Regions from separate parts of the Mesorhizobium sp. Arg314 genome, predicted to be linked through region 1. Evidence: riboswitches for the same ligand, from Rfam matches in the RefSeq annotation. Region 1 holds a riboswitch; each other region holds the start of a gene.
What was found. A riboswitch is a leader RNA that binds a small molecule or an ion and turns the genes downstream of it on or off. The one in region 1 is predicted to bind thiamine pyrophosphate.
Positions count from the first base shown of each region.

Region 2: it holds a riboswitch for thiamine pyrophosphate, as region 1 does, so the genes downstream of both, thiB (thiamine ABC transporter substrate binding subunit) here and thiC (phosphomethylpyrimidine synthase ThiC) in region 1, are expected to answer to the same signal.
Region 3: it holds a riboswitch for thiamine pyrophosphate, as region 1 does, so the genes downstream of both, thiC (phosphomethylpyrimidine synthase ThiC) here and thiC (phosphomethylpyrimidine synthase ThiC) in region 1, are expected to answer to the same signal.

Region 1 is NZ_JBSKBP010000009.1:181,718-193,086, forward strand. Features, by position in the region: gene ACWGS9_RS12575 (GcvT family protein) at 1-1,241, opposite strand, end outside; gene ACWGS9_RS12580 (hydroxymethylpyrimidine/phosphomethylpyrimidine kinase) at 1,387-2,166, opposite strand; gene ACWGS9_RS12585 (thiamine phosphate synthase) at 2,157-2,762, opposite strand; gene ACWGS9_RS12590 (thiazole synthase) at 2,759-3,532, opposite strand; gene thiS (sulfur carrier protein ThiS) at 3,536-3,733, opposite strand; gene thiO (glycine oxidase ThiO) at 3,702-4,709, opposite strand; gene thiC (phosphomethylpyrimidine synthase ThiC) at 4,713-6,557, opposite strand; TPP riboswitch at 6,661-6,777, opposite strand; gene ACWGS9_RS12610 (FkbM family methyltransferase) at 6,870-7,622, opposite strand; gene ACWGS9_RS12615 (hypothetical protein) at 7,619-8,848, opposite strand; gene ACWGS9_RS12620 (aspartate aminotransferase family protein) at 8,851-10,323, opposite strand; gene ACWGS9_RS12625 (NAD-dependent epimerase/dehydratase family protein) at 10,348-11,355, opposite strand; gene ACWGS9_RS12630 (EamA family transporter) at 11,352-11,369, opposite strand, start outside.
Region 2 is NZ_JBSKBP010000016.1:24,403-35,771, reverse strand. Features, by position in the region: gene ACWGS9_RS18635 (ABC-F family ATP-binding cassette domain-containing protein) at 1-1,723, opposite strand, end outside; gene ACWGS9_RS18630 (thiamine diphosphokinase) at 1,742-2,386, opposite strand; TPP riboswitch at 2,625-2,728, shown strand; gene thiB (thiamine ABC transporter substrate binding subunit) at 2,772-3,782, shown strand; gene thiP (thiamine/thiamine pyrophosphate ABC transporter permease) at 4,028-5,650, shown strand; gene thiQ (thiamine ABC transporter ATP-binding protein) at 5,647-6,435, shown strand; gene ACWGS9_RS18610 (M48 family metalloprotease) at 6,590-8,056, shown strand; gene ACWGS9_RS18605 (caspase family protein) at 8,149-10,146, opposite strand; gene ACWGS9_RS18600 (RNA polymerase factor sigma-32) at 10,310-11,173, opposite strand.
Region 3 is NZ_JBSKBP010000090.1:631-9,128, forward strand. Features, by position in the region: partial or broken gene ACWGS9_RS33240 (winged helix-turn-helix domain-containing protein) at 1-149, opposite strand, end outside; gene ACWGS9_RS33245 (phasin) at 225-692, shown strand; partial or broken gene ACWGS9_RS33250 (IS5/IS1182 family transposase) at 1,075-1,290, shown strand; gene ACWGS9_RS33255 (Tn3 family transposase) at 1,488-1,844, shown strand; gene ACWGS9_RS33260 (hydroxymethylpyrimidine/phosphomethylpyrimidine kinase) at 1,759-2,568, opposite strand; gene ACWGS9_RS33265 (thiamine phosphate synthase) at 2,559-3,164, opposite strand; gene ACWGS9_RS33270 (thiazole synthase) at 3,161-3,934, opposite strand; gene thiS (sulfur carrier protein ThiS) at 3,940-4,137, opposite strand; gene ACWGS9_RS33280 (FAD-dependent oxidoreductase) at 4,121-5,104, opposite strand; gene thiC (phosphomethylpyrimidine synthase ThiC) at 5,101-6,918, opposite strand; TPP riboswitch at 7,031-7,143, opposite strand; gene ACWGS9_RS33290 (NAD-dependent succinate-semialdehyde dehydrogenase) at 7,422-8,498, shown strand, end outside.

The DNA.
Region 1 (11,369 bases):
CAGCGATCCCAGATGAACTGTTCCTGCGTCTGGTGCGGGTAGAAGCGCGAATAGTCGATGGCGTGATGGTCGATCGAGGTGCGGCCGTCGGTCATCCAGTCGGCGATCAGCTTGCCCATGCCGGGGCCGTCCTTGACCCAGATGGCGACGGCGTACCACAGGCCCCTCACCTTCTGGCTTTCGCCCATGGACGGGCCGCCATCGGTTGTCACCTGCAGCAGGCCGTTGAAGGAATGGCCTTCGTTGTAGCCGAGCTCGCCCAGGATCGGCGTCAGCTCCATGGCGCGCTCCAGCGGCGCCATGATCTGCTCCATGTCGAGGTCGCGCTGCGACGGCGACAGCCGTGCCTGATCCTTTTCCAGGAGATCGCGCGGATGGCACAGGCGCGGATTGTTCTCCTCGTAATAGCCCCATTCGATCTGACCGCCCTCGGCGGTCTTGGGGTCGCCGGTGTCGCGCATATAGGCCGAGTTGCCCTGGTCGCGCAGCAACGGCCAGCCGATCTCCTTGCCGGTGCCGGCGAACTCGTTGTAGGGGCCGAAGAAGGTGAGCGGATGGTCGATCGGCATGACGGGCAGGTCTTCGCCGACCAGCGCCGCGGTGAGCCGGCCCCAGATGCCGGTGCAGACGACGACATAGTCGGCCTCGATCGTGCCGCGCTCGGTCACCACGCCCTTGATGCGCCCGTCCTCGACGATCAGCGACTTGGCCGAGGTGTTGGCGAAGGCCTGGAGCTTGCCCGATGCGACACCCTGGTCGACGAGCTTGCCGGCAACCGTCTGAGAACGCGGAATGACGAGGCCGGCGTCGGGGTCCCAGAGACCGCCCTGCACCAGATGCTCCTCGATCAGCGGGAATTTCTGCTTGATCTCAGCCGGCTCGACCAGCCGCGCGCGGGTGCCGAAGGATTTGGCCGAGGCGATCTTGCGCCTGATCTCGTCCATGCGGGCATCGTCGCCGACGCGCGCGACCTCGAGGCCGCCAACGCGCGCGTAGTGGCCCATCTTCTCGTAGAAATCGATGGAGTAGAGCGTTGTCCAGCACGAGAGAAAGTCATGGCTGGTTGTGTAGCAGAAGTCCGAAGCGTGCGCCGTCGAGCCGATATCGGTCGGAATGCCCGACTTGTCGATACCGACAATATTGTCCCAGCCGCGCTCGATCAGGTGATGGGCGACCGATGCGCCGACAATACCGCCCAGACCGACGATGACGACCTTCGCCTTTTTCGGAAACTCTGCCATGACCCGCGACTCCCAAGTGGTAAAGCGCGCGGACTATAGGGCCGAGCGGTAGGGTGATTGAAGCCTGTTTGCGACATTGGGAAAAGGCCGAGCGACCCTGACGGCCGAACGCGTCTCGCCCGGGGTGTCACCGGTGAGGATTTCCCTATGCGCCGGAGCCGGATTCGCGCTCGAAACTCTGCAGGAACTTCTCGAAGACAAGCCGCTTGCCTTCGCGCACACTGTCCTCGAGCGGCTTCGCACCGGCCAGACGCGCCGCGATTGCGCTGGCCAGCATGCAGCCGGTCCCGCGCATCGATCCGGCAAGCCTGGGCATGTCGAGGCGGATGGGCTCCTGCTCCAAGCTCAACAGGATATCCGTCGATCTGGGTCCCGCCGCATGGCCGCCCTTGATGAGCAGCGCCGGCGGCCCGGCCGCGAGCAATCGCCTTCCCTGCCGCAGCGCATCATCGTCGTCTCCGGCCAGTTCCGATCCCGTCAGGATCGCCAGCTCTATGAGGTTTGGCGTGACGAGACGGCAGAGCGGCATGAGATCACGCTTCATGACGCCGATCGCGCGCGCTTGCAGCAGCGGCCTGCCGGACGAGGAGGCCAGCACCGGATCGAGCACTGCCGGTATCCGCGGATTTTCGCGCAGCACGGTGGCGACCGCAGCGATGATCTGCGCGGTTGCGAGCATGCCGATCTTGATGGCCGCCACCTCGTTGGCCCGCAACGCGGCCCGCATTTGATCGGCCACAAGACCAGGCTGCATATGACGGATATCCCCGACGGCGTCGTGTGTCTGCACCGTTACCGCGGTGATGGCAACGCAGGTACGCACGCCGATGGCAGAGATCGTCTCGATGTCGCGCGCAATCCCGGCACCTCCGCTGGAATCCGATCCGCCAACGACAAGCACATGCGGGTCTTGCTTCAGCGCCATTGCTCCGTCTTTTCGATCCATTCCCTGGTACGCGCCTCGGGATCCGGGTTCAGCGTTACGTCCGTCACCACCGCCGCGCTGTCGGCGCCGGCCCCGAAAACGCCATCGAGCCGCTCGGGATTGAGGCCGCCGATGGCGATCAGCGGAATAGGCGCGACTCTATCCTTCCACGCCCGGATCCTTTCGAGCCCCTGCGGCGCCCATTTCATCTTCTTCAGGATGGTCCGATAGACCGGACCCAGCGCGACATAGTCGGGCCCGGCTGCCATGGCAGTCTCCAGTTCGGTATGATCATGGGTGCTCAATCCGAGCCTGATGCCGGCCGTCTGTATCTCGAGGAGGTTGGCAGTCTGGAGATCCTCCTGGCCGAGATGTACGAAGTCGCAGCCCTCCTCGATCGCCAGCCGCCAATGATCGTTGACGATGAGCTGGCAATGGTGTCGGGCGCACAAGGCTTTCGCTTTGCGGATTTCCGCGCGCAGCCCGTCCTCGTCCATATTCTTGATGCGGAGTTGCACCAGCCTGACGCCGAGCGGCACCAGCCGCTCGATCCAGGCGGCGCTGTCGACGATCAGGTAGAAGGGATCGAGCTTCATGAAAAAACCGCCCTGCCCAATGTCGGCGTCGACGGCACGGCGACGTCGCGCGGCTCGAGCAGTCCCGAACCATAGGCTTCGCGACCGGCATCGACCGCCTTGCTGAAAGCGCGCGCCATACCCACCGGATCGGCCGCCTTGGCGACCGCCGTGTTGAGGAGCACGGCGTCAAAGCCGAGTTCCATGACGGTTGCCGCGTGCGACGGCCGTCCGAGCCCCGCATCGACGATCAACGGCACGTCGGGGAAATGCCCGCGCATCGAGCGCAGCGCCATGATGTTGACCGGCCCGAGCGCCGAACCGATCGGCGCGCACCACGGCATCAGCACCTTGCAGCCCGCCTCAAGCAACCGCTCGGCGACGACAAGGTCGTCGGTGGTGTAGGGGAACACGATGAAACCGTCCTCGCAAAGGATGCGCGCGGCCTCGACCAGGCCGAAGACGTCGGGCTGCAGCGTGTCGTGGTTGCCGATGACTTCGAGCTTGATCCAGGGCGTTCCGAAGACCTCGCGCGCCATCCTCGCCGTCGTCACGGCTTCCTTCACGGAATGGCAGCCTGCGGTGTTGGGCAGGACCCTCACGCCGAGCGAGCGGATCAGCGACCAGAATTTCTCGCCGGCCCTGCCGCCGGCCATTTCACGGCGCAGCGACACGGTCACCACCGAGGTCTCCGACGCCTTGACCGCATCGGCAAGGATCGCCGGCGAAGGATATTGGGCTGTGCCCAGCAGCAGGCGCGACGCTAGCTTTGTCCCGACAAGATCGAACATCGGCTAGCCTCCCTGCATGGGTGACAGGATCTCGATCCGGTCACCCTCGCTCAACCGGAATTCCGCCCGTCCGGCCGCGGGCACGACATCGCCGTTCAGCGCGGTAGCGAGCCAGCCGCCCTCATAGTCAAGCTCCTTCAAAAGGGCGTCGAGCGTCGTCGCCTCGACCTCAAGCGCTTCGCCATTGACGATCAGCTTCATTTTCAGACTCCCGGTCGGCAGATGAATTGAAGAGAAGGCCAGCAGCCTGCTCGGCCATGGCCGGTGAGAGCAGGAAACCGTGCCGGTAGAGGCCATTGATCGTGATCGCGCCGTCCTTCCAACGCTTCACCCTCGGCAGATTGTCGGGATAGGCGGGCCGCACGCCCACTCCTGTCTCGACGATTTCGGCCTCACCGAACGCCGGATGGACCGCGTAGGCCGCATTGAGGAGTTCCATCAGCGAACGGGCGGTGATCGGTCCGTCGTGGTCGCTTTCGATCATGGTCGCGCCGACCATGAAGTGATGATCGGCCCGCGGCACGATGTAGATCGGATGACGTGGATGGAGGAGACGCACGGGCCGGGCGAGCGAGACCTCCTGCGTGCGGAGGATCAGCATTTCGCCGCGCATGCCGCGCAAGTCGTCGTCGGCTCGCGCGATGCCCGTGCAGTCGATCACCTGATCGAAGCCGGAAAGGGCAAGCTCGCCCGCCTCGAAAAGGAAGACGACCCCCATCGCGCGCAGTTTACCGGCGAGGGCTTCGAGAACCCGACGGGGATCGAGATGGGCTTCGCCGGCAAAGAACAGGCCCTGGCGAAAGCGACCGGCAAGGTCGGGTTCGAGGCCGGCAATCGCCTTTTCGTCGGCGGACTCATGATTGCGCGTGCGAGTCGCAAAGCGGGCAAGCTCGAAGGCGTCGCGCGCATGGGCGACGACGAGAGTGCCGGCCCTTCTCACGTGACCGGGCAGTGTCCTTTCCCACCAGTCGGCCGCATTCTTGCCCAGGGTAGTAACGGCCTCCTCGGCGCTTTCGCGTTCGCACCAAGGGGCGAGCATGCCGCCGGCGAGCCAGGAGGCATTGCCGCCTATCTGGCTCCGAACTTCAGCAACCGTGACGGACGCACCCCGCACAGCTAATTCATGGGCGACGGTGAGGCCTGCCACACCGGCGCCTTTGACAAGGACGCGGCGCATGGCTCAGCGCGTCTCCTGATCTTTCTGCGCCAAAGCCTGTTTTTCCGCCCCGGGCGTTTCGACGGGCATATAGAGATCGCCGCCTGCGCGATATTTCTCCGCCATGGCCGCCATCCCCTCCTTCTGGGCTTCGGCGCGAATGTCGTGGGAGATGCGCATGGAGCAGAATTTCGGCCCGCACATCGAGCAGAAATGCGCCAGCTTGTGCGCTTCCTTGGGCAAGGTCTCGTCGTGGAACGAGCGCGCCGTCTCGGGATCGAGCGACAGGTTGAACTGGTCTTCCCAGCGGAACTCGAACCGCGCCCGCGAAAGCGCGTCGTCGCGGATCTTCGCCGCCGGATGCCCCTTGGCGAGATCCGCGGCGTGCGCGGCTATCTTGTAGGTGATCACGCCGGTCTTGACGTCGTTGCGGTCCGGCAGGCCGAGATGTTCCTTCGGCGTCACATAGCACAGCATCGCCGTGCCGAACCAGCCGATCATGGCGGCGCCGATTCCTGAGGTGATGTGGTCATAGCCCGGCGCTATGTCCGTGGTCAGCGGCCCCAGCGTGTAGAATGGCGCTTCGCCACAGACGGCGAGCTGCTTGTCCATATTCTGCTTGATCTTGTGCATGGGAACATGGCCAGGGCCCTCGACCATCACCTGGCAGTCCTTGGCCCAGGCGATCTTCGTCAATTCGCCAAGCGTTTCCAACTCGGCGAACTGGGCTCGGTCATTGGCGTCGGCGATCGAGCCGGGACGAAGGCCGTCGCCGAGCGAGAAGGAGACGTCATAGGCTCTGGCGATGTCGCAGATCTCCTCGAAATGCTCATAGAGGAAGCTTTCGCGATGATGGTGCAGGCACCATTTCGCCATGATCGAGCCGCCCCTGCTGACGATGCCGGTAACCCGTCCGACCGTCAGTGGGATGTAGTGCAGCCGCACACCGGCGTGGATGGTGAAATAGTCGACCCCCTGCTCAGCCTGCTCGATCAGCGTGTCGCGATAGACCTCCCAGCTCAGATCCTCGGCGACGCCATCCACTTTCTCCAGCGCCTGGTAGAGCGGCACCGTGCCGATCGGCACCGGCGAGTTGCGCACGATCCATTCGCGAATGTTGTGGATGTTGCGGCCCGTCGACAGGTCCATGACCGTGTCGGCACCCCAGCGAATGGCCCAGACCATCTTTTCGACCTCTTCGGCCATCGAGGAAGTGACGGCGGAATTGCCGATATTGGCGTTGATCTTCACCAGGAAGTTGCGGCCGATGATCATCGGCTCGCTTTCGGGATGGTTGATGTTGGCAGGAATGATCGCGCGGCCGCGCGCCACCTCGTCGCGCACGAACTCCGGTGTGACGAAATCCGGGATCGATGCGCCGAACGCCTCGCCATCCTGTTGCAGCCTGCCGAGCACGATCTCGCGGCCAAGGTTTTCGCGGATGGCCACGAATTCCATCTCGGGCGTTATGATTCCGGCGCGCGCATAGGCAAGCTGCGTTACCGCCTTGCCTGTCTTTGCTCTCAGCGGGCGGTTGCGGACGGAAAATTCCCGAGTCAGGCGCTCTCCTGTCGCAAATCCGTTGTCCTCCGGCCTGACATGGCGGCCATCATAGGGCACGACATCGCCGCGAGCGGCGATCCAGTCCTGCCGAAGGCGGGCAAGACCCTTTTCGATGTCCGTTTCAATCGCGGGGTCGGTATAGGGGCCTGAGGGATCGTAGACCGTCACCGGCGGCTCGCCGGCAGTCGGGTGGACCGCGATCTCCCGCATGGGCACCCTGATCTGTGAATGGAGGACGCCGGATTTGTGGATCTTGCGCGACGCCGGCAGCGGTCCGGTCGACACGGTGGGGGTCAAGGCATTCATTTGAGGCTCCTTTGCTCGTTGCATTGGAGACCCAGTTCTGTGCCGGAAGGATGAAAAGACGCTTCGACCTGCCGCTTGAGACAGGTCCTCGGGCATAAGCTCCCGCCAAGCGCTTGCACCGTCCCTACGCCAGTATGAACTGGATCAGGTTCAACGGGTCACTGCGCCGCAAAAGCCAGCAGTATCTCAGCCCCTTGCCGGGACTCCCCTGGTGAATGCCTCAGGTTGAACGGGCCGGCGCCATCTTGTCAAGCGCATTCGGCCGGCAATTGCGGCTCATTGCCGTCGTGAACAGAAGGCAGCCCACGAAACTCAGGCGAACGCCCAGACGTCCTCGGCCTGGAAGCCGACCTGGTAGCCGGCGGTCTTCAGCTTGACCACGACCTGGCCGATCTCGGCGGCCGGCAGCGCGCCGACTTCGACCTTGATCATGCCGGGACGGTAGCGCTGCAGGTCGAGCTGATCGAACACCATCCAGTCGGCGCCTTCGCAGTCGACCAGGAAAGCGTCGATATGAGCGATGCCGTTGCGGTCGAGCAGCGTCTGCAAAGTCTCCGAAGGCACCTCGATGTCCTTCAGATGCGGCGCGAAACTGTTGAAATTGGCGTCCGCCTCGCCCCACGCATTCTTGCCCGACATCAAATTGGTGTCGGTCACCGACGAGCAGCCGATGAACTCAATCGGCAGCGTGCCCGACTCGAGCGCCGCAGCATCGAAGGTGTGGACGGTGATGGTTCCCTTGCTTTTGGTCACCGCCACCGGTTCTATGACGAAGCGGCTGGTATCTGGGTAATTGGCGCGCAACCGCTTCTGGTTGTAGGGGATCGGCTCGACCAGCATGGCGCGCGCGCCCGGAATGCGGTGCAGCCAGGGCGTCACGTCGTCGAACAGCGCGCCGTCGCAGGCGCCGACATTGACCATCTGGAACGGCCGTCCGCCGAAACGCGCCTTGAGCGCCGCCTTGGCCAGGAACTTCGTGCCGTGCAACGCCGGCCCGCGATCGAGCAGGCCTGCCGGAAGGCCGAGCGAGAGCAAGACGCGCGCGAAGCTGGAAAGCGAGTTCATGACTTGTCTCCGGGAATGACCTGCAGCGCCGCGCGGCGCCCGCCCTGGCTTGCTGCCCAAAGCGCCATCAGTGGCGCGGCCAGCAGCAGGAAGGGCGGCAGAAGATTGGGGAAGTAGATGCGGGTGTCGTGGATCGGGAAGACCGTGAACTTTGCCAGCACGCCAAGCACAAGCGCCGCAAGCAGGATGCCCGCCCGGCGGTCGAGCCGGAAGCCGGCACGCTCGAGCCCATACCATCCGGCCAGCGCCGATACCGACACGCCAACCCAGCTGTTGACGCTGATCGCGCGGACCACCGAAGCGGCGAAGGCCTTGAGATAGGCGACCACCGAGAACGGTGGTTCGAAACCGTCCATGTTGTAGTGCTGCTCGATGCTGGAAAACCACAGATGCGGCCACCAGCCCGGATGCTGCGCCCAGTGCGAAATGGCGAAATAGGCGATGAAGGATACCGCGAAGCCGGCCAGCGCGCCCCACGCCCTCTCGCGGTAAGCGACGAGCAGCACGGCGAAGATGGCGAGGAAGACGATGTTGTCGGGCCTGGCCATGAAAGCGAGGAAAAGCAGGACCGCCGTCGCCGCCTCGCGCTTGCGCACATAGGCAAGGAGCCCGCCGAGGAACAGCGCCGAGCACAATAGATCGGGCGTCGAGGCACGCGCCGCGTCACCGAAATCGGCCATGATCAGGACCGCGCCAACGACCGGCGCCAGCGCGAGTGCGCCTTCCGCGCGCAGCCAGGCGAGCGTGATGGCGCCGAACAAAAGCACCGAGAACACCTGCACCAGCCGCATTGCATCGACCGGCGAGACGACATGGCTGAGGCTGGACAGGATTTCGGCGTACAGGAACTTGATCCGGTACATGCCGAGCAGCGAATGGAAGTCGGCGGCGTTCTCGGCCATGTGGCTGCGGAATCCGCCGCCATCGTCGGTCAGCGTCTTGTAATCGCTCGCCGACACGCCCTCCCTGACCGTGCTGTAGGCATAGTCATGCAGCGCCTGCTGATCGGGAAAGGTGCCTTCCTCGGCGATCGCCAGATAGGGCAACATGTCCCAGTTGGCGTCGGGCATGAACCAGGCAGTCACCGCGGTGAGCAGGATATAGACCGAGAAGGCAATCGCCCCGATCGATGCCGCCCACCGCCCATAGGCCCCCTCGCCCCACGCCAGACCGGCGCCGGTCAACCGTTCCAGCGGATTGGTCGGAGCGGACGGCCTGGTCAGCATCGTCAGCGAACCTGGCTTTTCACGAAATCCTTCACGATCGCCACGATGCCGCGCGACAAAAGACTGTCGAAGGCATCGACGAAGCGGTCAACATGTTCGCGCTGGCAAATCAGCGGCGGCTCGAGCCGGATGACGTTGCGGTTGTATTCGGTGAAGGCGACGAGCACGTCATAGTCGCGCAGCAGCAGCGAGCCGACAAAGCCCGACAGCGAGCCCTTCAGCTTGTCGTCGAGCACACTCACCACTGGACGCAGCACCATCGGCAATGTCTGTGAGAAATCGTGGAACTCGAGCCCGATCATGAAGCCCTTGCCGCGCACATCCTTGATGATCTTCGGGAATTTCTCCTTCAGCGCCTGCAGACGCTGCAACAGGTACTCGCCGGTGGAGGCGGCGTTGTCGATCAGCCCTTCGTCATAGAGCACGTTCAGCCCCTCGATCGCGGTGACGCAGGCCTCGCCCATGCCGCCGAAGGTCGCCATGGCGTGGATCATCGCCGTCCTTGGTGTGCCATAGGCCTTCATGTAGACGTCGCGCCTGGCGATCATGGCGCCGACCGCCGCCTTGCCGGCGCCCAGCGATTTCGCCAGCGCCGTCACATCCGGCACCACGCCGTAATGCTCGAAGGCATAGAAGCGGCCCGAGCGGCCATAGCCGCACTGCACCTCGTCTGCGACCCACAGCACGCCATGCCGGTCGCAGAGCGCGCGCAGCTTCTGCCAGTATTCAGTCGGCGCCTGGATGATGCCGCCGCCGCCCTGGATGGTTTCGAGCACAATGACGCCGATCTCGGGATCACTTTTGAACAAGCGCTCGACGGCGTCGATATCGGCGAAGGGAACGCGCACGACATTGTCGGCGACCTTGAAATCGGCACGGTAGAGCTGGCCGTCGGTGATCGCCAGCACGCCCTTGGTCTTGCCGTGGAAGGAATTCTCGGCATAGGCGACCTTCGGCCGCTTCGGACCCGCCGCGCGCTCGGCAAGCTTCACCGCCGCCTCCATGGCCTCCGAGCCGGACGAACCCAAGAACACCATGTCGAGATCGCCCGGCGAGCATTTGGCGATGTTGTGCGCCAGTGCGGCCGCATATTGCGACATGAAGGCGATGGCGATCTCCTGGCGCTTTTCCTCCTGGAATTTTTTCCGGGCTTCAAGGATGCGCGGATGGTTATGGCCGAAGGCCAGCGAGCCGAAGCCGCCGAAGAAGTCGAGGATCTTGCGGCCGTTCTGGTCGACATAGAACATGCCCTCGGCGCGCTCGATCTTGACCTTGTGGAAGCCGACCAGCTTCATGAAATGCAACTGGCCCGGGTTGAGATGCGCCTTGAACAGGTCGGTGATGCGGGCGACGTCCATCGCCTTGGCCTGCTCGACGCTGATCAGGTCGGGCTTGGCTATTGCTGCGGGCGAAAGCGCAGGCGCTTCGACCACCGTGCGCACGCCCGTGTGTTCCGGCTTGGCCATGACGGTCATCTCGAAATCTCCCCTTCGTCGCCTCTATTCGGCAGGCACGTGTTCGGTGGCGACGGCGTGGCCGTCCTTCTTGGCACGGTATTCGCTGTAGGCGGCGATCAGCATGTCCTCGTCGCGATATTGCGGCACCCAGCCGAGCTGACGCTCGGCCTTGGACACGTCGAGCACGCATTCCTCGTCGGCGATCAGATACTGTTCCGGATCCATGATCGGCATGTTCAACTGGTCGAGCAGGTCGAGCGTGCGCTTGACCGCCCAGCCGGGCGTCGGCAGCAGGATCGACTTCGAGCCGGCATGGCGGATCAGGTCGCCCAGCAGTCGCCGCACCGGCGGCGGATTGAGCGAGCCGAGATTATAGGCCTCGTTCGGCACACCGGCTTTCCAGGCCGCACGGGCGGCTTCCGCACAGTCGAACACCGAGATGAACTGATAGGGATTCCTGCCCGAACCTATCATCGGCACCGGAAAATTCCAGTCGATCAGCTTGAACAGTTTTTCCAGGATGCCTAGCCGGCCGGGTCCGATGATCAGACGCGGCCTGAACAGCGAGATCGACATGCCGCGCTTGCGCCATTCGGCGGCGAGCTCCTCGGTCTTGAGCTTCGACAGCCCGTACTCGCCGAGCGGCGAGACCGGATGATCCTCGGTCATCGGCAGCACCACCGTGTGGCCGTAGATCATGTCGGTCGTGTAGTGGACGAGCCTCGAGGCGCCGGCCTTGTCCATTGCCTGGATGATGTGCTCGGTGCCGTGGAAATTCACCGGGAAGAAGAAATCATGCCGCTTGGCGCGCACCTGGATCGGCGACAGCATCTTGGCCGAGAGGTTGTAGACCATGTCGTCGGCCCTGAGGCCGACTGCGGCAACCGAGGCCGGATCGGTGACGTCGCATGTGATGAACCGCACCGAGCGGTAATGCGGCAGGTCGCTCTTGACGATGTCGGCGACGACGACGTTCTCGCCGTCCGCCACGAGCCCGGACGCAAGGTGACGGCCGACGAAACCGTCGCCGCCGAAAATCACATGTCTCATCGAACGATCTCGCT
Region 2 (11,369 bases), on a different contig from region 1:
TGGTCTTCTGAAATGAAACGGGATCGCGTTCGTAGAAGGCGGGGTCGGCGATATTGTTCTCCAGCCTGGCGATCGAAACGGTGACCGCTTCGATCTTTTTGGGCAGAGAGTCCAATGCGAATTTCTGCTTGAACGAGAGCTTCTTCGCCGAACCCTTCGGCGCGGCTTGTTCGGCTTTCGGCGCAGCCTCGCTCGCCTCGGCTTTCGACCTCGCCCTGCGGTCTTCCAGCTTCGAGCCGCCGCGCTGCGCCAGCATGTCGGAATAGCCGCCGGCATATTCGATCCAGCGCCCGCCGCCGTCGGGCGCAATCACGCTGGTGACGGTGCGGTCGAGGAAGTCGCGGTCGTGGCTGACCAGGATCACGGTTCCGGCAAAGCCCGCGACCAGTTCCTGCAGCAGTTCCAGCGTCTCCATGTCGAGATCGTTGGTCGGCTCGTCGAGCACCAGCAAGTTCGCCGGCCTGGCCAGAACGCGGGCGAGCAGCAGCCGCGCCCGCTCGCCGCCGGAAAGTTCGCGCACCGGCGTGCGTGCCTGCTCCGGCTTGAACAGGAAATCCTTCATGTAGGAGACGACGTGGCGCTGCTCGCCATTGATGACGAGGTTCTCGCCGCGACCGTCGGTCAGGTAATGCGCCAGGGTCTCCTGCGGGTCGACGGCCTCGCGCTTCTGGTCGAGCGTTGCGATCTCCAGATTGACGCCGAGCCGCACGCCGCCGGCATCCGGCGCCAGCTCGCCGGTCAGCATCTTCAGAAGCGTCGTCTTGCCGGCGCCGTTCGGTCCGACCAGACCGACGCGGTCGCCGCGCTGGATACGGGTCGAGAAGCCCTTGACCACGGTGAGGTCGCCGAAGCTCTTTTCGATGCCCTTGGCCTCGATCACCAGCTTGCCGGATTCGGCGGCGTCGCTCGCCAGCATAGTGGCGGTGCCTTCGGCGCCGCGATGGCTGCGGAAGCGCTGGCGCATCGTCTGCAGTTCGCCGAGGCGGCGCATGTTGCGCTTGCGCCTGGCCGTCACGCCATAGCGCAGCCAGTGCTCCTCGCGCACGATCTGGCGTCCGAGCTTGTGCTGGTCGCGCTCTTCCTCCTCCAGCACCTGGTCGCGCCATTCCTCGAAATGGGCAAAGCCCTTGTCCAGCCGGCGGGTCTGGCCGCGATCGAGCCAGACCGTGGCGCGCGAAACGCGCTCGAGAAAGCGGCGGTCGTGCGAGATCAGGATCACCGCCGACGAGGTGCGGGCAAGTTCTTCTTCCAGCCATTCGATGACCGACAGGTCGAGATGGTTGGTCGGCTCGTCAAGCAGGAGGATATCGGGCTCCGGCGCCATGACGCGGGCGAGGGCGGCGCGACGCGCCTCGCCGCCGGAAAGGTCGTTCGGCCGCTCCTCGCCGGTAAGGCCGAGATGTTCCGTCAGATAAGTGGCGCGATGCGGATCGTCGGCCGGGCCGAGGCCCGCCTCGACATAGGCGCGCACGCTGGCAAAACCATCCATATCCGGCATCTGCGGCAGATAGCGGACCGTTGCCGAAGGCTGGCGGAACACCTCGCCGTCCTGCGGCTCGATCATCCCGGCGGCGATCTTGAGAAGCGTCGACTTGCCCGAGCCGTTGCGGCCGACCAGCGCGATCTTCTCGCCGGCGGATGCGCTGAGTGCCGCGCCGTCGAGCAGCGGGGCGCCGCCGAAGGTCAGTTTAATGCCGTCGAGATTGAGGAGTGGCGGCGCCATGTCAACTTTCTGGAAATGTCAGCTTTCAGGAAGGGGATAGGGGTGGGCCAGAAGCAACGCCCGGCCGCGCTCAAGCGCGACGCCAAGCCGCCCTTTGACCTCGTTTGATATAGTGAGCGAGGAGCCGAACGCCACCTCGACGCGGTCCAGCGGCCATTTGGCGCCGGTGACCGTCAGGCCCGAAAGCTCGGAGAAACCGAGCACCGAAAACAAGGTGCCGTCATCATAATCGAAGCTGGCCTTGCCAGGCAGGATGGGAACGCCCTCTTGCGCGCCGCTGGTCAGCAGCACTCGCGTGCCGGCAGCAGCCAAGCGCACGGCCAGCGCCAGATGCAGGAACGCATGGTCGGCGCGCTTGCCGCCGAAGGCGCCGGCAAGCACGAGACTGGTGGCGCCGCGCTGAAGCGCCTCCGCTATGGCGAGCTCGCCATCGGTCATGTCCTTCTCGGCCGGAAAGACCTTGCGCGGCACGTCGGCCAGATCTCTCGGCAGGTTCGCCGGTACCGAGTCGAAATCGCCGACCCAGAGCTCCGGCACCAGGCCAAGCAAGCGGGCATGGCCGATGCCGGCATCCGCGGCGATGACGCGCGAACCCTCGATCTGGCGTTCGAGCCGGGGCGTGCGGATGAGTTCGCCGCCAAGCAGGATGGTGAATGTGCCCATGGCCGTGGCCCTTACCAGCCCGGCGTGCGAAACGGAAGCCGGGCAGCGCCGCACGTCGCGTCCAAGGTCCCGCCCGAACGTTGGAGCGGCTCAGCGATTGATAGAATTGCAGAGCCGCTCCAAGGCTTTATCCTTGCGCAATTCCGGACGGAAAACCGCTGCGCACTTTTCCTGGAATTGCTTTAGCTGCCCGGCAAACTTCCGCTTGCGCGCCGCTTCGGCCGGGCCTATCTGTCGAAACGCTCTAACGGGGTGCCGGACGTGATCCGGCTGAGAGGCGAAAGCCAACCCGCTGAACCTGATCCGGTTTGTACCGGCGGAGGGATTAGACGTTTCGGACCATCCGACGCCTCAATTCCTTGTCACTCGAACGAAGGAGGCGCCGATGCGCGCGATATTGTCCAAGCTTATTCTCGCAACCGGTCTTGTTTCGCTTCTGGCAGGCGTTGCGCCTGCCACCGCAAAGGACAAGCTCACCATCTACACCTATGAAAGCTTCACGGCCGACTGGGGGCCTGGACCGGCCGTCAAGAAGGAATTTGAGGCCGAGTGCGGCTGCGATCTCGAATTCGTCTCGGTCGCCGACGGCGTAGCCTTGCTCAACCGCGTCAAGCTGGAGGGTGCCAGCACCAAGGCCGACATCGTGCTCGGCCTCGACACCAATCTCACCGCAGATGCCAAGGCGAGCGGCCTGTTCGCGCCGCATGGCGAAGTCTCCGGCATCAATGTGCCCGGCGGCTGGAAAGACGACACTTTCGTGCCCTTCGACTATGGCTATTTCGCCGTCGTCTACGATACCGAGAAGCTGAAAACCCCGCCCAAGAGCCTGAAGGACCTGGTCGAGGGCGCCGGCACGGACAAGATCGTGATCCAGGATCCGCGCACCTCGACGCCGGGCCTCGGCCTGCTTCTGTGGGTGAAGTCGGTCTATGGCGACAAAACGCCGGAGGCCTGGGCAAAGCTCAAGCCGAAGGTGCTGACGGTGACGCCGGGCTGGAGCGAGGCCTATGGCCTGTTCACCAAGGGCGAGGCACCGATGGTGCTGTCCTATACCACCTCGCCGGCCTACCACATGGTGGCCGAGAACACCGAGCGCTACCAGGCCGCTTCTTTCGAGGAAGGCGAATACCTGCAGATCGAAGTGGCGGGCATCACCACGACGGGCGCTACGAACCCGCTGGCGCAAAAGTTCATCGCCTTCATGACAGGGCCGAAATTCCAGGATGTCATTCCGGAAACCAACTGGATGTTCCCGGCCGGCAAGACCGACAAGCCGCTCAACCCGGCCTTCGACAAACTGGTGAAGCCGACCAAGACCTTGCTGTTCAGCCCGCAAGAGGTCGCGGCCAACCGCAAGGCGTGGGTGGATGAGTGGCTGGCGGTGATGAGCAAGTAGGCTTCAGGATGGCGCTTGAACACCCCCCTCTGGCCTGCCGGCCATCTCCCCCGCAAGGGGGGAGATCAAGCGCTCGGCCACTTTCGCCAATCGCCAACGTTGCAAGAGTGGCACGGCGATCGAAGCTGCCAATCTCCCCCCTTGCGGGGGAGATGTCCGGCAGGACAGAGGGGGGTGGGCGGGAACTCGACGCAGATAATGCTTCCACCTTACCCAAGCCATTCAGTGTGTTTGGCTAGGCGGGAATGGCAACGCCCCATCCCAGCGATCCCCGCACAACCGCCGGCGTCATTGCGCTCGCGGCCGTCGCGGTCTTGATCGGCGGCGCTTTCGCCGGTCTCGCCCTCGAAGGCGCGCATGATCTCTCCGGTGCTGTCGCCGCCTTCGACGGCTACCTCTTCCGCGTCGCCCGCTTCACGCTTTGGCAGGCGCTGCTGTCGACGCTGCTGTCGGTCGCGCCGGCGCTGCTGGTGGCGCGCGCGCTTTCGAGGCATCCGGCCTTTGCCGGCCGCCGCCTGATCCTGCAACTGTTCACCGTGCCGCTGGCACTGCCGGCGATCGTCGCCGCGCTCGGTATCCTGGCGCTCTATGGCGGGGCGGGGTACTTTGCCGGCGTCTTCGCCGGGCTTGGCGGCGGGGAGTGGCCGGGGATATACGGCCTCTCCGGCATCCTTGTCGCCCATGTCTTCTTCAACCTGCCCTTGGCGACGCGCCTGTTCCTTGAGGCGCTGGGCACCATTCCCGCCGACCATTGGCGGCTGGCGAGCCAGCTTGGCATGGGCGCCCGGCCAGCCTTCCGGCTGATCGAATGGCCGGTGCTGCGCGCGGCTCTGCCGGGGATTGCGGGGCTGGTCTTCATGCTCTGCATCACGTCCTTCACCATCGTGCTGACGCTGGGCGGCGGTCCGGCGGCGACGACGCTGGAGGTCGCCATCTACCAGGCGCTGCGCTTCGACTTCGATCCCGCGCGCGCCGTCGTGCTGACGCTGCTGCAGATCGCGCTGACCTTCATCGTGGTCATCGTGCTCACGCGGCTTGGCGCCAACACGGTCGGCGATGCCAACCTGCCGGTGGCGCCGCGCCGCTACCTTTCGACGGGCAGGGTGGAAAGCATGCTGAACGCCGGCCTTATCGCACTTGCCCTGCTGTTCGTTGCCGGACCGATGGTAGCGACCGTGCTTTCAGGCCTGGAGGCCGATCTCGGCCGGCTGGGGGGTGAAGCGGCGGTGCGCCGCGCCACGCTCACCAGCGCGGGCCTCGCCTTCCTGGCGGCGCTGCTCAGCGTGACGTTGTCGCTGGCGCTGATCACGGCGCGGCGCGCGCTGGCCCTGCGGCGCAGGCCAGGCGGCGCCATGGGCCTGCTCGAACATGCCACCGACACCGGCGCCGGCTTCGTGCTGGTCGTGCCGCCGATCGTGCTCGGCGCCGGCTGGTTCCTGGCGCTGCGCGGGGTCACCGATGTCTTTGCCATCGCGCCGATCATGGTCGTCGCCGTCAACGCAGTGATGGCGATGCCCTTCGCCATCCGGGCCATTCGCCCCGCCTATGACGCGGCCAGCGAACGTCACGAGCGGCTTTGCCTGGCGCTCGGCATATCCGGCTGGACCCGGCTGCGCCTGGTCGACTGGCCGTCGCTCAGGCGGCCTTTGGCCACTGGCTTTGCCTTCGCCATGGCGCTGTCGCTTGGCGATCTCGGCGTGATCGCGCTGTTCGGCAGCGATTCCGTGCAGACCTTGCCCTATCTTCTGCTGGCGCGCATGGGCAGCTACCGGACGGCCGACGCCGCGGGACTTGCCTTGCTGCTCGGCCTCGTCTGCCTGATGCTGGTGGTCGTCGCCGACTGGTTGGGGCGGGAAGGAAGCTCATGACGACGACCATCAACGGCACCGCCGCGCAAAACGGCCTCGCTGTTGCGTTGGACGGCGTCTCGTTCAGCTATGGCGAGGCGTCCTTCCGCTTCGACGCCGAATTCGCCGCCGGCAGGATCACCGCCATCATGGGACCGAGCGGCTCCGGCAAGTCGACGCTGCTCAATCTGATAGCTGGCTTCGAAACGCCTGGTACAGGCAAGGTGCTGATCGGCGGCATCGATCTCGGCGACGCGCCGCCTTCGGCGCGGCCGGTGTCGATGGTGTTCCAGGAAAACAACCTGTTTGCGCATCTTTCGGTCGAAGCCAATGTCGGGCTCGGCCGCTCGGCGTCGCTGAAGCTCGGTGACGCCGATCGGGCGGCGGTCGTCGAGGCGTTGGCGCGGGTTGGCCTGGCGGGCAAGGAAAAGCGGCTGCCGCGCGAGCTTTCCGGCGGCGAGCGGCAGCGCGTGGCGCTGGCGAGAGTGCTGCTGCGCGACCGGCCGGTATTGCTGCTCGACGAACCTTTCGCGTCGCTCGGCCCGGCGCTGCGCGACGACATGCTCGACCTTGTCGCCGGCATCCACGCCGAGCGCAAAATGACGGTGCTCTTCGTCACGCATCAGCCCGAAGATGCGCGTCGCATCGGCCAGGACGTCGCATTCCTCGATGAAGGCACAATCGCGGCGACCGGCCCGGCCGATGATTTCTTCGATCGATCTGGACCGGACGCCTTCCGGCGCTATATCGGCGATCGAGGCGGCACCGTTGCCGGATCACAACATATTGCCCGGAAGCGGACATAATTTACGGCCAAACCGGCAACGAGCGATCCGGCGTTTGCTTGCCTTGTCCGGGGGAGTGTGGCTAGGTCCGGCCATGCTGGTTCCGGGGGGGACGTGATTTGCCGAAAGATTTCGAAAGGAAGCCGATCTGTCGACCGGCGCTGAGAAGGTGTGGATGAGGCCGCTGGCACGATTTTTCGCGCTGGCGAGCGTTGCCGTGCTGGCGAGCTGCCAGATGTTCACGCCGCCGGATGTGCAGGAGAGCGGCTTCCAGCCTTCCGACAAGCCGATCACCGTCGACAATGTCGTCGCCAACGCCAAGCTCGCCGAAATGGCGAAGGCGCAGCATCCGCGCATCCTGGCCACCTATGGCGGCGAGTATTCCGACCCCAAGCTCGAGCGCATGGTGGCCAAGGTCGTCGGCAACCTGACGGTGGTGTCGGCCAATCCGACCCAGACCTATCGCATCACCATCCTCAATTCGCCCAACGTCAACGCCTTCGCGCTGCCGGGCGGTTATCTCTACGTGACGCGAGGCCTGCTGGCGCTGGCTAACGATTCCTCCGAGCTTGCCGCCGTCATCGCGCATGAGATGGGCCACGTCACCGCCAATCATGGGCTGCAGCGGCAGCAGCTCGAGGCCGAGGAAGGCCTGGCGACCAAGGTGGTTTCCGACGTGCTCGGCGACAGTCCAACCGCCAAGGCGGCACTCATCCGTGGCAAGCTGAGGCTCGCGCAATTCTCGCGCAACCAGGAACTGCAGGCCGACGCCATCGGCATCAAGTCGATCGGCGAGGCGGGCTATGATCCCTATGCCGCCGGCCGCTTCCTGCAGTCGATGTCGGCCTATACCGATTTCCGCTCGGTCAGCGGCGCCACCGACGCCAGCCTCGACTTCCTGGCGACGCACCCGAACACGCCGCAGCGCATCGAGCTGGCGCAGCGCCTCGCGCGCAATTTCGGCCCGCCCGGCTTCGGCACGCGCGACCGCGACCCCTTCCTAGCCGGCATTGACGGCCTGCTTTACGGCGACACGCCGGAAGAAGGCTATGTGCGCGGCCAGACCTTCATGCACCCCAATCTAGGTGTCTCCTTCACGGTGCCGAACGGTTTCGTCATCGACAATACGGCTGCCGCCGTCACCGCGACCGGGCCGGGCGACATCGCCATCCGTTTCGACGGCGTGGCTATCAACAAGTCCGTGTCGCTCACGGATTACATCCGCAGCGGCTGGGTGGCCGGTCTCGAAGACGCCAGCGTGCGCCAGGACACGATCAACGGCAACGAGGCGGCGATGGCGCATGCCAGCGCGCAAGGCTGGCAGTTCGACATCGCGGTGATCCGCGCCGGTGGACAGGTCTACAGGCTGCTGACGGCCGCGCCCTCAGCAAGCACCGCGCTGGACCCGGTCGCGCGGTCGGTCAGTGCGTCCTTCCGTGTGCTCAGCCCGGCCGAGAAGGCCGCGTTGAAGCCGCTGCATATCCGCGTCGTCACCGTTCAGGCCGGCCAGACCATGGGCTCGCTCGCCGCGCAAATGGTCGGCGTCGACCGCAAGCTCGATCTTTTCCGGGTGCTCAACGCCATGTCGCCCGGCGCGACGGTGTCGGCCGGCGACAAGGTCAAGATCGTCACCGATAGATAGGGCCGGCGTCCGCATTCAGGCGGCTCCGCCAGAAATCGGGTCGACGCCGTCTATCCGGTTGACCCCGCGCACGCCATTGCTGCTGCTGTTCGTCAGAACCCGGTGCTGACGCTGGAGAAACCGCCGGTGCTGCCGGTGTCAGAGCTGGTGCTGCCGGCGTTGCCGCTGCCGCCTGTGGGCTCGGGATGATCGCCGCCAGTGCCGCGCCAAGGCGCCGGTCCGGTATCGTTCTGTATCGGCTTGACCGGTGTCCCGACGACCGTTGGCGTGGGTATGCGGACTACCTTTATCTTCGTAACTATTTTTCGGACGATCTTCGGCTTGCACACCGCGACCGTCTGGGTGCTGCGCCGGGCAAGACCGAGAATGCTCATCGAATAGACGTCCTGCCGCTCGATGCCGGCCTTGAGAAAAGCCAGGGCTCTGGCCGGATCGGCGGGCACGCTATTGCGACCTTCCTTGAAGATCAGGGCGAGATCGGTCATGGCATTGACATGCCCCATCGCCGCAGCCTGGAGCAGCAGGTCAAGCCCCTTGCCGGTGTCTCGCTGGACGCCGATGCCATTGAACAAGGCGCGTCCCCAGGCGGCCATCGCGTAGGGATCTCCCTTGTCGGACGCCTTGGAATAGAAGCCGTTCGCTTTCGTCGTATCCATGGCCGTCCCTAGGCCGGACGAGGCGATGTAGCCGAGTTGGAAGATCGCACGGGCATGTCCCTTGTCGGCAGCATCTTGAATGGCCTGCCTTGCCTCGTCGACCTTGCCGGCCGCGAGCAATGCCCGCCCTAGCTCGTAACGGAAACGGGCGACGTCGGGATAGGTGTCAACCGCCGCCGCGCAAGCCTCCACCGCCCCGCCGCCAATCTCATTCGGCAACCGGCCGGGGACAACGCCTTGCAGGTCGAGCGGCTCGCCGGCGGCCTGGTCGCAGGGATCGACGCTTGGCGACAGCTTCATCGTCGCTCGCTTGGACGTGCCGCCGCCGCCGATTTGAAAGCCGATTTCGACGGGAGCCGCCGAGCCGATCTGCGGTTCGTAGCGCAAATCATTGACTTCAGCGGCCATCAGGTCCGATTGCGGCGACAGGACGCGATCCGGCAGCGACAGCGTCCCGGTTGCCGGGTAGTTCGCCAGCTTGAGGATGATCGAGGCATCGCTGGCCGGGAGACCAAGTTTCAGCGGAACCGGGCCGACGCCGACCGGGACGCTGATGTCGCGGTCGTCGATCGCCTTGGCGGCGGTGGCGATGCGGATTCCGCGTTCGGTCAACCCCTGTTGCCGCTGTCCGTCGGGCGAGGCGATGACTTGCCGAGCCTCGGTGTTCGCACCGCGCATCAGCACCACGTCGTCAAGCAGCGAGGAGTTTTCCCACGGCACCTGCTTGCCGTTGGTCGCCTTGACCACATCGCGGCGCACGGCCGCCATGACCGAGCGGATCTCCTGGTTTGGCGCCAGCGCGCGGCGGGAGAAGGCGGACGAAAACGGGCTGAGGCCGCCGCTGCCGTCATAGGCGACGGCGCCGGGCTCGGTGGCGAAGGCGATCAGCGTATTCTGCGAGCCCGTCACTTGCGCAAGACCGGTGCCGCTGGCGACGATCAATTGATCGCGCAGCCAATAGTCCTTGCGCGGGAAAGGATTGTTGCGGCAGGCATCGAGGATGATCACCTGGATCTTCGATTTCGAGCGCAACTGCTGCAGAACGTCGTCGACCTTGATCGCCTGAACTTCCATGTCGGCCGGGTCTTTCAGCGACGCATCGACCGGGATCAGGAAATTCTCACCGCCGATCTGAAAGCCGTGACCCGAATAATAAACGACCGCCAGGTCGGCCCCGTCTGCTGCCGCGAGATAGTTGCGGAACTGCTCCTCGAACTGAAGCCTGGTCAGATCCTTCCCGGTGAACACCTCGAAGCCGGCCAGCCGGAATGTCTTCGACACATCCTCGGCGTCCTTGTCTGGGTTTTTGAGAGCCGGGATTTCGCGGTATTCCGAATTGCCGATGACGAGGGCGACCCTTCGATCCGCCCGGGCGTCCATCGTCGTAAAGGCCATGAGAACCAGGGCCGCAAGGAACACGCAGCATCGCAGCATGGCAAATCCCCCATCCGTATGATCTGGAGGCTTCAAGAAGGCCAATTGCGATGCAATGGTCTGTTAAAGACCTCACAATCCGTAAGTATGGATGAAGGAAAATTGCCGCGATAGCGATATTTTCTTATTTACTAATTTCTTAAAATCGAATTCGAGCGCTGTATCAGGCGGCTTCCGCGAGAAATTCAGGGTTCTGCTTCACCAGCGCCAGCTTCAGTTTTTCCATGGCGCGGGCTTCGATCTGGCGGACACGCTCCTTGGAGATGCCGAGCTGCTCGCCAAGCGATTCCAGCGTGGCGCCGTCATCGCTCAGCCGGCGCTCCTCGATGATCCGGAGCTCGCGGGCGTTGAGCGCGCTGAGCGCGCTCCTCAGCCAGACGGCGCGGCGCTGGACATCGATCCTTTCGCCGACGATCTCGTCGGGAAGCGGGTCTTCGGAGACCAGGAAATCCATCCGCTCGGCGGCACCGTTCTCGTCGGCCAAAGGTGCGTTGAGCGAGCTGTCGGGAGAGGACAGGCGCGAATCCATCATCGCTACGTCGGCTTCCGGCACGCCGAGCGCCACGGAGACCTCGTGGTAGAGCGAGGCATTGGAGATGGGCTCGGCGCCGTTGGCGAGGCGGGCGCGCAAACGCCTGAGATTGAAGAACAGCGCCTTCTGCGCCGAACTGGTGCCGCCGCGCACGATCGACCAGTTGCGCAGGATATAATCCTGCATCGAGGCGCGGATCCACCAGGTGGCGTAGGTAGAGAAGCGCACTTCGCGCGCGGGCTCGAAACGGGCCGCCGCCTCGAGCAGGCCGACATGGCCCTCCTGGATCAAGTCGCCGAGCGGCAGGCCGTAGTGGCGGAATTTCGAAGCCATTGAGATGACCAGGCGCATATGGGCGACGGTGATCCTGTGCAGCGCGTGCTGGTCGTTCTCCTCCTTCCAGCGCAGGGCAAGGACATGCTCCTCGTCGCGCTCGAGATAGGGAGCCCTCATTGCCGCGCGGACCAGTGTCCGTCCTGCCGCGTCCTCGATCATGCCGGCTCCCTTTTGGCGGTGATTGCGATGGCGGCGGTTGAAAAGGCGCCGCCGTGCCCTACAACAGCCATGCAACGTGTCAGGCGCATGGATGGTTCCGCCGCCCGAGGGGGCAAATGTTGCCAGCGGGAACATTTTGTTATCGGGCCCGGAAAGCCGCCTGGCGGATTACCGGGTGATTTTGAGCATCAGATTT
Region 3 (8,498 bases), on a different contig from region 1:
CGCAGGATCAGCACGTCGATGCTGCGGTCATAGACCTCTTGATCATAGACGCTGGTCGCCTTCAGAAGCTGCTCGCGCGAAAGCACCAGGCCTGGGTTCTTGAGGAAGGCCATGAGCAGGTTGAACTCACTGGCAGTGAGCTTGACTTCAAGATCCGTCCCTCGGCGCAGGCGGCTCAGTATGCCGGCCGCGAGGAAAACATCTTCAGGCAGGAGGCTAAGGAAATGTCCAAGAACACCACCGACAAGTCCAGCGAAAACGCCGAAACGATCGAATTTCCGGCAATCGACCCTGGCAAGGCCGCCGATCAATTTCGCGCCGTTGCCGAAAAGAGCGTCCAGCAGTCGAAAGAAGCTCTTGCCAGGTTACAACCCGGTGCTGAAGACGCTCATAAGGCGCTCGAGTCAACCGCCGAAACCGCGAAGTCGGTCGCCAACGAGCTGTCGCTGAAGACGATCGCCGCGCTGCGCGCCAATGCCGAAGCCGTCTTCTCGCACCTCGAGGCCCTGGTCGGTGCGAACTCACCGTCAGAAGTTTTAGAGTTGCAGACTGCCTTCCTCCGCAAGCGCGTCGAAATCGGCCTCGAGCAAGCCAAGGAATTCCAGGAGCTCACTAAAAGTGCGGTGACTGACGTCTGCAAGCCGGTCAAGGACGCCGTCGAGAAGACGCTGAGGCGTCGGAAGGCCGCCTGATTGGTCAGACGACCGAAGATACGCGTAAATCGGCCCATAGAGAGGATCGATAGTTCCCGCTACGCTCATCGAGCGCCGCGGGCTGGGAGACGATGTGAGATCGCGACGCTTGGCCCAAAAACAAGCTGCTCAACACGGACCGGAACTTCCGCTGGAAGAACGGAACCGGCGATGTCCCCTAGCAAAGGCGGCACTCTAGGAAATCCATGATTTCCCTCGGGCGCGACGCGGCTTCTTTCCGATCGGACCGTCATCACTGTGCGCGAGGCGGTGGTGGCGCGCCAGGACCGGGCCGGCGACAAGCACCTTGTCGCCTATGTGGTGTGCGCGCCCGAGGCGGCAGCGCAGAACGAAGATCCAGGCGCGCTGGCCGATGGCTTGCGCGGTCATCGACGGGCGCACCACGCGGCATAGCGGCTATGCTGTCAGTCAGCGTATTCGCAAGCGCCTTGAAGAGGCGTGCGGATGGATCAAGACGGTCGCCGGTCAGCGCCAAACCAAGTTCCGCGGCCGGGGCCGCGTCGGATGGGGCGTCACCTTCGCTGCCTCCGCCTGCACCCTGGTGCGGTTGCCGAAGCTGCTGGCGATGCCGACATGATCGCACCTGCCGGCTGTCAACTGATCGGCCGCTGGCGGATCATCGAAGCTGCCTGTAGGATCGCGGCTATCTCGACCTCGGCGGACCCGCCACGATCACCATGGGGCCGACAATCACGGTGAGATGGCCTTTGGCGCCCTGCAAGTCGGCCTCGATCTCGGTTACGGGCCCTCTTCACATGGGCCAGGCTTCATGAGATGGACGAAGTCACCGGCGACGGCTCCGCAGAATTGCTCGACGACGGCTCGATCGACATCACCTTCGCCTATCACAACGGCGACGAGGCTAGCCTACCGGTAGCAGAACAGCCTAGCGGCCGCGCTACGCGAAATGGCCGCATCGATCGCACTCTGTTCACCTTGCGCTGGTTCGAGGATCCCGAACTCCGCCGCCTCGTCACCGCCGAACTCAACAAGGAGAAGCTAAAAATTCGCTCTCACGGACGGCCGGCGGGTAAACCCACGCCGATTATTGCTCATCCGGAAGAGGAAAACTGTCGAGCAAGCCGATGGGATTGCCGCGTCGACGTCGTTTCGGTCCAGCGAGGGCGTTGAAAACAAAGTGCTTGGCAGCGCGCACGCTTTCTTCCAGCGACCCCCCGAGCGCAAGAGACGCGGCAATGGCGCTGGAGAGCATACAGCCCGTCCCCCGCATCTCGCCAGGCAGGCGCGGCGCCATCAAGCGAAGCGGAAGTCGGTCCGGCTGCAACAGCAGGTCGACTGCCTCCCTGCCGCGCGCATGACCGCCCTTGACGAGGACGGCGGTCGAGACGGATCTCGACAGCTCCTCACCCTGGCGGCAAGCGCATGCCTGGTCGACTGCGATCGCCGATCCGGTCAGCACGGCCAATTCGGGCAAGTTCGGCGTGACAATCCGGCAAAGCGGCATGAGATGACCACGCAGCGCGGCGACAGGATCTTCCATGATCAGCGCCCCGCCGGACGAGGAGGCGAGAACCGGGTCGAGCACCACCGGAATGTCGGGGTGATCCCGCATGACCATCGCGGCTTTTGCGATCGCGCCGTTGGTGCCAAGCATTCCGATCTTGATGGCCTTCACACTGTTGGCGGCGAGGGCGGCCAGCATCTGCGCCACGACAAGATCCGGCGGCATCTGCTCGACATGCTCGACAACCGCGTGCGTCTGCACAGTAACGGCCGTCACGGCAAGGCAACTGCGCAGTCCAAATGCGGAAACGGTCTCGATGTCGCGGGCTATTCCCGCGCCGCCACTCGAATCCGAGCCGGCGACGATGAGCACGTGCGGCGTCATCTCCATTGGGCTGTCGCCGCCAGCCATTCCAGTGCGCGCGCCTCGGGATGCGCGCTGCGGGTGATATCGGTCACGACCGCGGCGCATTGCGCGCCCTGCGCGAAGACACCGGCAATGCGCTCGACCGTAAGCCCGCCGATGGCGACCAGTGGAAGGTCTCCGACGCGCCGCTTCCAGACGGCGATGCGGTCCAGTCCTTGCGGGGCCCATTTCATGGCCTTGAGGATGGTCGGGTAAATCGGGCCAAGGGCGACATAGTCCGGCTCGGCCTGAAGCGCGATTTCCAGTTCGGCGTCGTCGTGGGTGCTGAGGCCGAGTTTCATGCCGGCCTTGCGGATCGCCTTCACATCGGCTTCGGCAAGATCTTCCTGGCCGAGATGGACGAAATCGCAATCCTCCTCGATCGCGAGGCGCCAGTAATCGTTTATGATGAGCTGGCAACCATGGCGGCTGCACACCGCCTTCGAGGCACGGACCTCTCGGCGCAGTGAAGCTTCGTCCTGATCCTTGATGCGCAGTTGCACCAGCTTGACGCCAAGCGGCACCAGTCGTTCGATCCACTCGACGGAATCGACGATGAGGTAGAATGGATCGAGTTTCATGAGAATGCAGCCATGCCGATGACGGGGGTGGAGGGAACGGCCATGTCGCGTGGCTCCAGCAGGCCAGCGCAATAGGCCTCGCGGCCCGCCTCCACCGCCTTGCCGAAGGCCGCGGCCATGGCGACGGGATCGGCTGCCTTGGCTATCGCCGTGTTGAGAAGCACAGCGTCGTAACCGAGCTCCATCACGGTCGCAGCATGCGACGGGCGGCCGATGCCGGCGTCGACAATCAGCGGTATGCCGGGGAAATGGCAATGCAGGCTTCGCAGCGCATCGGGATTTTGCGGCCCGCGCGCGGAGCCGATCGGCGCGCACCAGGGCATCAGCAGCTTGCAGCCGGCATCAAGCAGGCGCTCGGCAACGATAAGGTCGTCGGTCGTGTAGGGGAAGATCTCGAAGCCTTCCGCCGCAAGGATCCTCGCGGCTTCGACCAGCCCGAATACGTCTGGCTGCAGCGTATCTTGGTTGCCGATCACCTCGAGCTTGATCCACTTCGTGCCAAAGACCTCGCGCGCCATCCGTGCCGTGGTGACCGCTTCGTTCACCGAATGGCATCCGCCGGTATTGGGCAGGATGCGAACGCCCAGAGACTGGACCAGCGACCAGAACTGGCCGCCGGTTTTGCCGCCGGAGCCTTCGCGGCGGAGCGACACGGTGACGATCTCGGTGCCCGACGCCTTCACCGCCTCGGCCATGATGGCAGGCGAGGGATAGAGTGCTGTGCCGAGCAGAAGGCGGGATGAGAGTTCTTGTCCGTAGAGCTCGAGCATTGCAATCACCCTCCCTGCATCGGTGAGAGGATTTCGATGCGGTCGCCATCGCTGAGCCGGAAGTGGTAGCGTTCCTGGGCTGGCACGACCTCGCCGTTCAGCGCGGTGGCAAGCCAGCCACCTTCAAAATCAAGTTCGGTGAGAAGCGTGGCAAGCGTCTCGGCCGCAACGTCGTGGTTCTGACCGTTAACGATGAGCTTCAAGGGCGAACTCCTTCGCTGCAGGATTTCCCAGGATGATGTCGGCTGCCTGTCGCGCCATGGCCGGCGCGAGCAGGAAGCCGTGGCGGTAGAGGCCGTTGATGCGAACGTATCCCTGGTGACGCTCGACCCGGGGCAGGTTGTCGGCGAAGGCGGGACGTACGCCGACGCCGGCTTCGACCAGCTCGGCTTCGCCGAAGGCCGGATGCAGCGCATAGGCGGCGCTTAGCAACTCCATGGTCGAACGCGCGGTGATCGGACCTTCGGCATCGCACTCGATCATCGTAGCGCCAACCATGAACAGGTTCTCCCCGCGCGGCACGACATATACCGGGATGCGCGGATGAAGCAGGCGCACGGGCCGGACAAGCGAGATGTCGCCGGTTCGCAACATGAGCATCTCGCCGCGCACGCCGCGCAGTTCCGGTCGTTTGTCGCCGACGCCGGTGCAATCCACCTCGATATCCGAGATTGCGGATACGATGCTGCGGCCGAACTCGAGCGGCACCCCCATGCCGAGCAAGTTGTCTCGAAGTCCAAGCAGAGCCTTGCGCGGGTCGAGATGCGCTTCCCCCTCGAAGATCAGCCCGCGTCCGAACCTACTGGCGAGAGCGGGTTCAAGTGCCGCGATCTCATCGGCGCCGAGCTGCCTGAAGCCGGATGTGCGACGGACGAACCGGTCCAGTTCGCCAACGTCGCGGGCAGGCGCCAGCACCAATGTGCCATTGCGCGAGACATGGTGGGGCAAGGCCGCGTCCCACCAGTCGGCCGCCCCGCGCCCGAGGGTCAGCACCTCCTCTTCGGCGCTCTCGCGCTCACACCAGGGCGCGAGCATCCCGCCGGCCTGCCAAGAGGCATTGCCGGCAATCTCGGAGCGCTTCTCGACTACGGTCACATCGGCGCCGCGTGTCGCCAGCTCGTGGGCGAGCGTCAGCCCGGCAACGCCTGCGCCGCGAATGAGCACCTTCATGTGCTTGTGCTCCCCGCGACGCTGTCGACGGGCATGTAGAGGTCGCCGCCTTCACGGTACTTCGCCGCCATCGCCGCGAGCCCTTCCTTCTGGGCTTCGACACGGATGTCGTGCGAAATCCGCATGGAGCAGAATTTGGGGCCGCACATGGAACAGAAATGCGCCACCTTGTGCGCCTCCTTCGGCAGGGTTTCGTCGTGGAAGGCGCGCGCCGTCTCCGGATCGAGCGAGAGGTTGAACTGGTCTTCCCACCTGAATTCGAAGCGCGCCCGCGACAGCGCGTCGTCCCTGATCTTGGCGGCCGGGTGGCCCTTGGCCAGATCGGCGGCGTGAGCGGCGATCTTGTAGGTAATGACGCCGGTCTTGACGTCGTCGCGGTCCGGCAGCCCGAGATGCTCCTTCGGCGTGACGTAGCAGAGCATTGCCGTTCCGAACCAGCCGATCATCGCCGCGCCGATGCCTGATGTGATGTGGTCGTAGCCCGGCGCGATGTCGGTGGTGAGCGGCCCCAGCGTGTAGAACGGTGCCTCGCCACAGACCGCAAGCTGCTTGTCCATATTTTCCTTGATCTTGTGCATCGGCACATGGCCGGGGCCCTCGATCATCACCTGGCAGTCCTTGGCCCAGGCGATCTTGGTGAGTTCCCCCAAGGTTTCGAGCTCGGCGAACTGGGCAGCGTCGTTGGCATCGGCGATCGAGCCGGGGCGAAGGCCGTCGCCGAGCGAGAACGTCACGTCATAGGCTCTGGCCATGTCGCAGATCTCCTCGAAATGCTCGTAGAGGAAGCTCTCCTTGTGGTGATGCAGGCACCACTTGGCCATGATCGAGCCGCCGCGCGAGACGATGCCGGTGACGCGGTCGACGGTGAGCGGGATGTAGGGCAGGCGCACGCCGGCATGGATCGTGAAATAGTCCACGCCCTGCTCGGCCTGTTCGATCAGCGTATCGCGATAGACCTCCCAGGTCAGATCCTCGGCGATGCCGCCGACCTTCTCCAGCGCCTGATAGATCGGCACCGTGCCGATCGGCACCGGCGCGTTGCGCACGATCCAGTCGCGGATGTTGTGGATGTTGCGCCCGGTGGATAGGTCCATCACGGTATCGGCGCCCCAGCGGATCGCCCACACCATCTTCTCGACCTCTTCGGCCATCGACGAGGTGACGGCGGAGTTGCCGATATTGGCGTTGATCTTGACCAGGAAATTGCGGCCGATGATCATCGGCTCGCTCTCGGGATGGTTGATGTTGGAGGGAATGACGGCCCGGCCGCGCGCCACCTCGTCGCGCACGAATTCCGGGGTGACGAAATCCGGGATCGCGGCGCCGAAGCTCTCACCGTCCCGGAGAAGAGCTGAACGCAACTGCTCGCGGCCGAGGTTTTCGCGGATGGCGACGAACTCCATTTCCTGCGTGATGATGCCGGCGCGCGCATAGGCGAGCTGGGTGACGGCGCGGCCTCCGGTGGCACGCAATGGCCGGTTGCGCAGCGGGAATTCTGGCGTCAGGCGCTCGGCGGAGACGAAGCCATTGTCTTCGGGCCTGACAATGCGGCCCTCGTAGCGTTCGACGTCGCCGCGTGCCTCGATCCATGTCTCGCGCAACCTCGGCAAGCCACGCTCAATCGCGGTTTCCACCGCGGCGTCAGTATAGGGACCTGACGAATCGTAGACCGTGACAGGCGGCTCGCCGGCGCTCGGGTGGACCGAGATCTCGCGCATCGGCACCCGCAGTTGCGGGTGAAGCTGGCCAGGCTTGTGGACTTTCTTCGAAGAGGGCAATTCGCCGACGGTGACGGTCGGGGTTGGGGCATTCATGAGTGAGCCTCCTTGCTCGAGTGCAACGGAGACCCAGTTCACGCGATGAGAAGGAAGTGACGCTTCGCGCAGGATGCGGGGATTCCCCGAATGCCGAAGCCGGATTGCCGACCCGCGAAACCTCGCACCGTCCCTACGCCAGTATGAACTGGATCAGGTTCAACGGGTCACTGCGCGCTATCAGCAGTATCTCAGCCCCTTGCCGGGACTCCCCTGGTGAGGTTCCTAGGTTGGACGAATTAGGGGAAGGCTGTCAACTCTTGAGGCGGCAGGTGAGTCCTGTTTCGACAATCGGCTGCCGGCCAGGGATCTATTGTCGCCCAGGTTCGACAAAATTGGTGACGCTGGGATAAATGCCGAGTGTCACGCTGCAGCTACGCTGCTTTTCGCGATGTTCCTAAAACAAGACGTCGCCTTACCCAAGGAGCTTTTCTGTGCCGGGCATAAACAATTCGCTGCTTCGCCATCTCAAACAACCGGACCTATTCGCCGCACTCGATCGCCTGGCATCCTGCGGCGACCAAGGGGGTCCAAGCCTGTTCCAGGTGTTCAATCCCTCGACCGGCGAATTGCTCGCTGAGCTTCCCGATATGGACGTCGAGCAAACCAAAGCTGCGATCGACAGGGCCCATGTTGCGCAAGCCAAATGGGCAGCTCTGACGGCCCGGGATCGTAGCGACACATTGTGGCGCTGGCACCAGCTGATCCTTGATCACACCGATGACCTGGCTGCAATCCTGACCGCCGAAATGGGTAAGCCGCTGCCCGAGGCAATATCGGAAGTCTCACATGCCGCCGCTTACTTGCAATGGTACGCGGAAGAAGCCAATCGCATCTACGGCGAGACGATTTCCGCTCCTTCGACGGATCGGCGCATGCTGGTCATCAAGCAGCCTATCGGCGTCGTTGGCACTATCACGCCCTGGAACTTTCCTGCTTCGATGGTGGCCCGCAAGATTTCACCGGCGCTCGCAGCCGGCTGCGCGATCGTCTTGAAACCGGCTGAGCAAACTCCCCTCGTCGCCGGCGCGATGTGCGCGCTGGCGGCGCAGGCAGGTTTTCCAGATGGCGTCGTGAATTTGATCTATGCCTCGGAAGGTGCAGTGGTCGGGCGTGAGCTCTGCGCCAATCCAAAAGTGCGCAAGATCAGTTTCACGGGCTCGACCGAAGTCGGGCGGCTGCTGATGCGCCAGTGCTCGGATCAGGTCAAGAAAGTCAGCCTCGAACTCGGCGGGAACGCGCCGTTCATCGTCTTCGACGATGCCGATGTCGATGCTGCCGTCGACGGTGCGATCCAGGCAAAGTTTCGAAATGCCGGGCAGACCTGCGTTTCCGCCAACCGGCTCTATGTGCAATCCGGCGTGCACGACGAATTCGCCAAGAAATTTACGGCGCGGGTTCGCTCGCTCTCGGTTGGCGATGGCTTCGAAGCGGGTATCGCCATCGGACCGTTGATCGACGCACGGGCGCTCGTCAAGATCGAGGCTCATATTGCCGATGCGATCCAGAAAGGCGGGGCGATCTGCTGCGGCGGAAGGAGGGTAGGTCACAGCGGCACCTTTTTCGAGCCGACGGTTCTG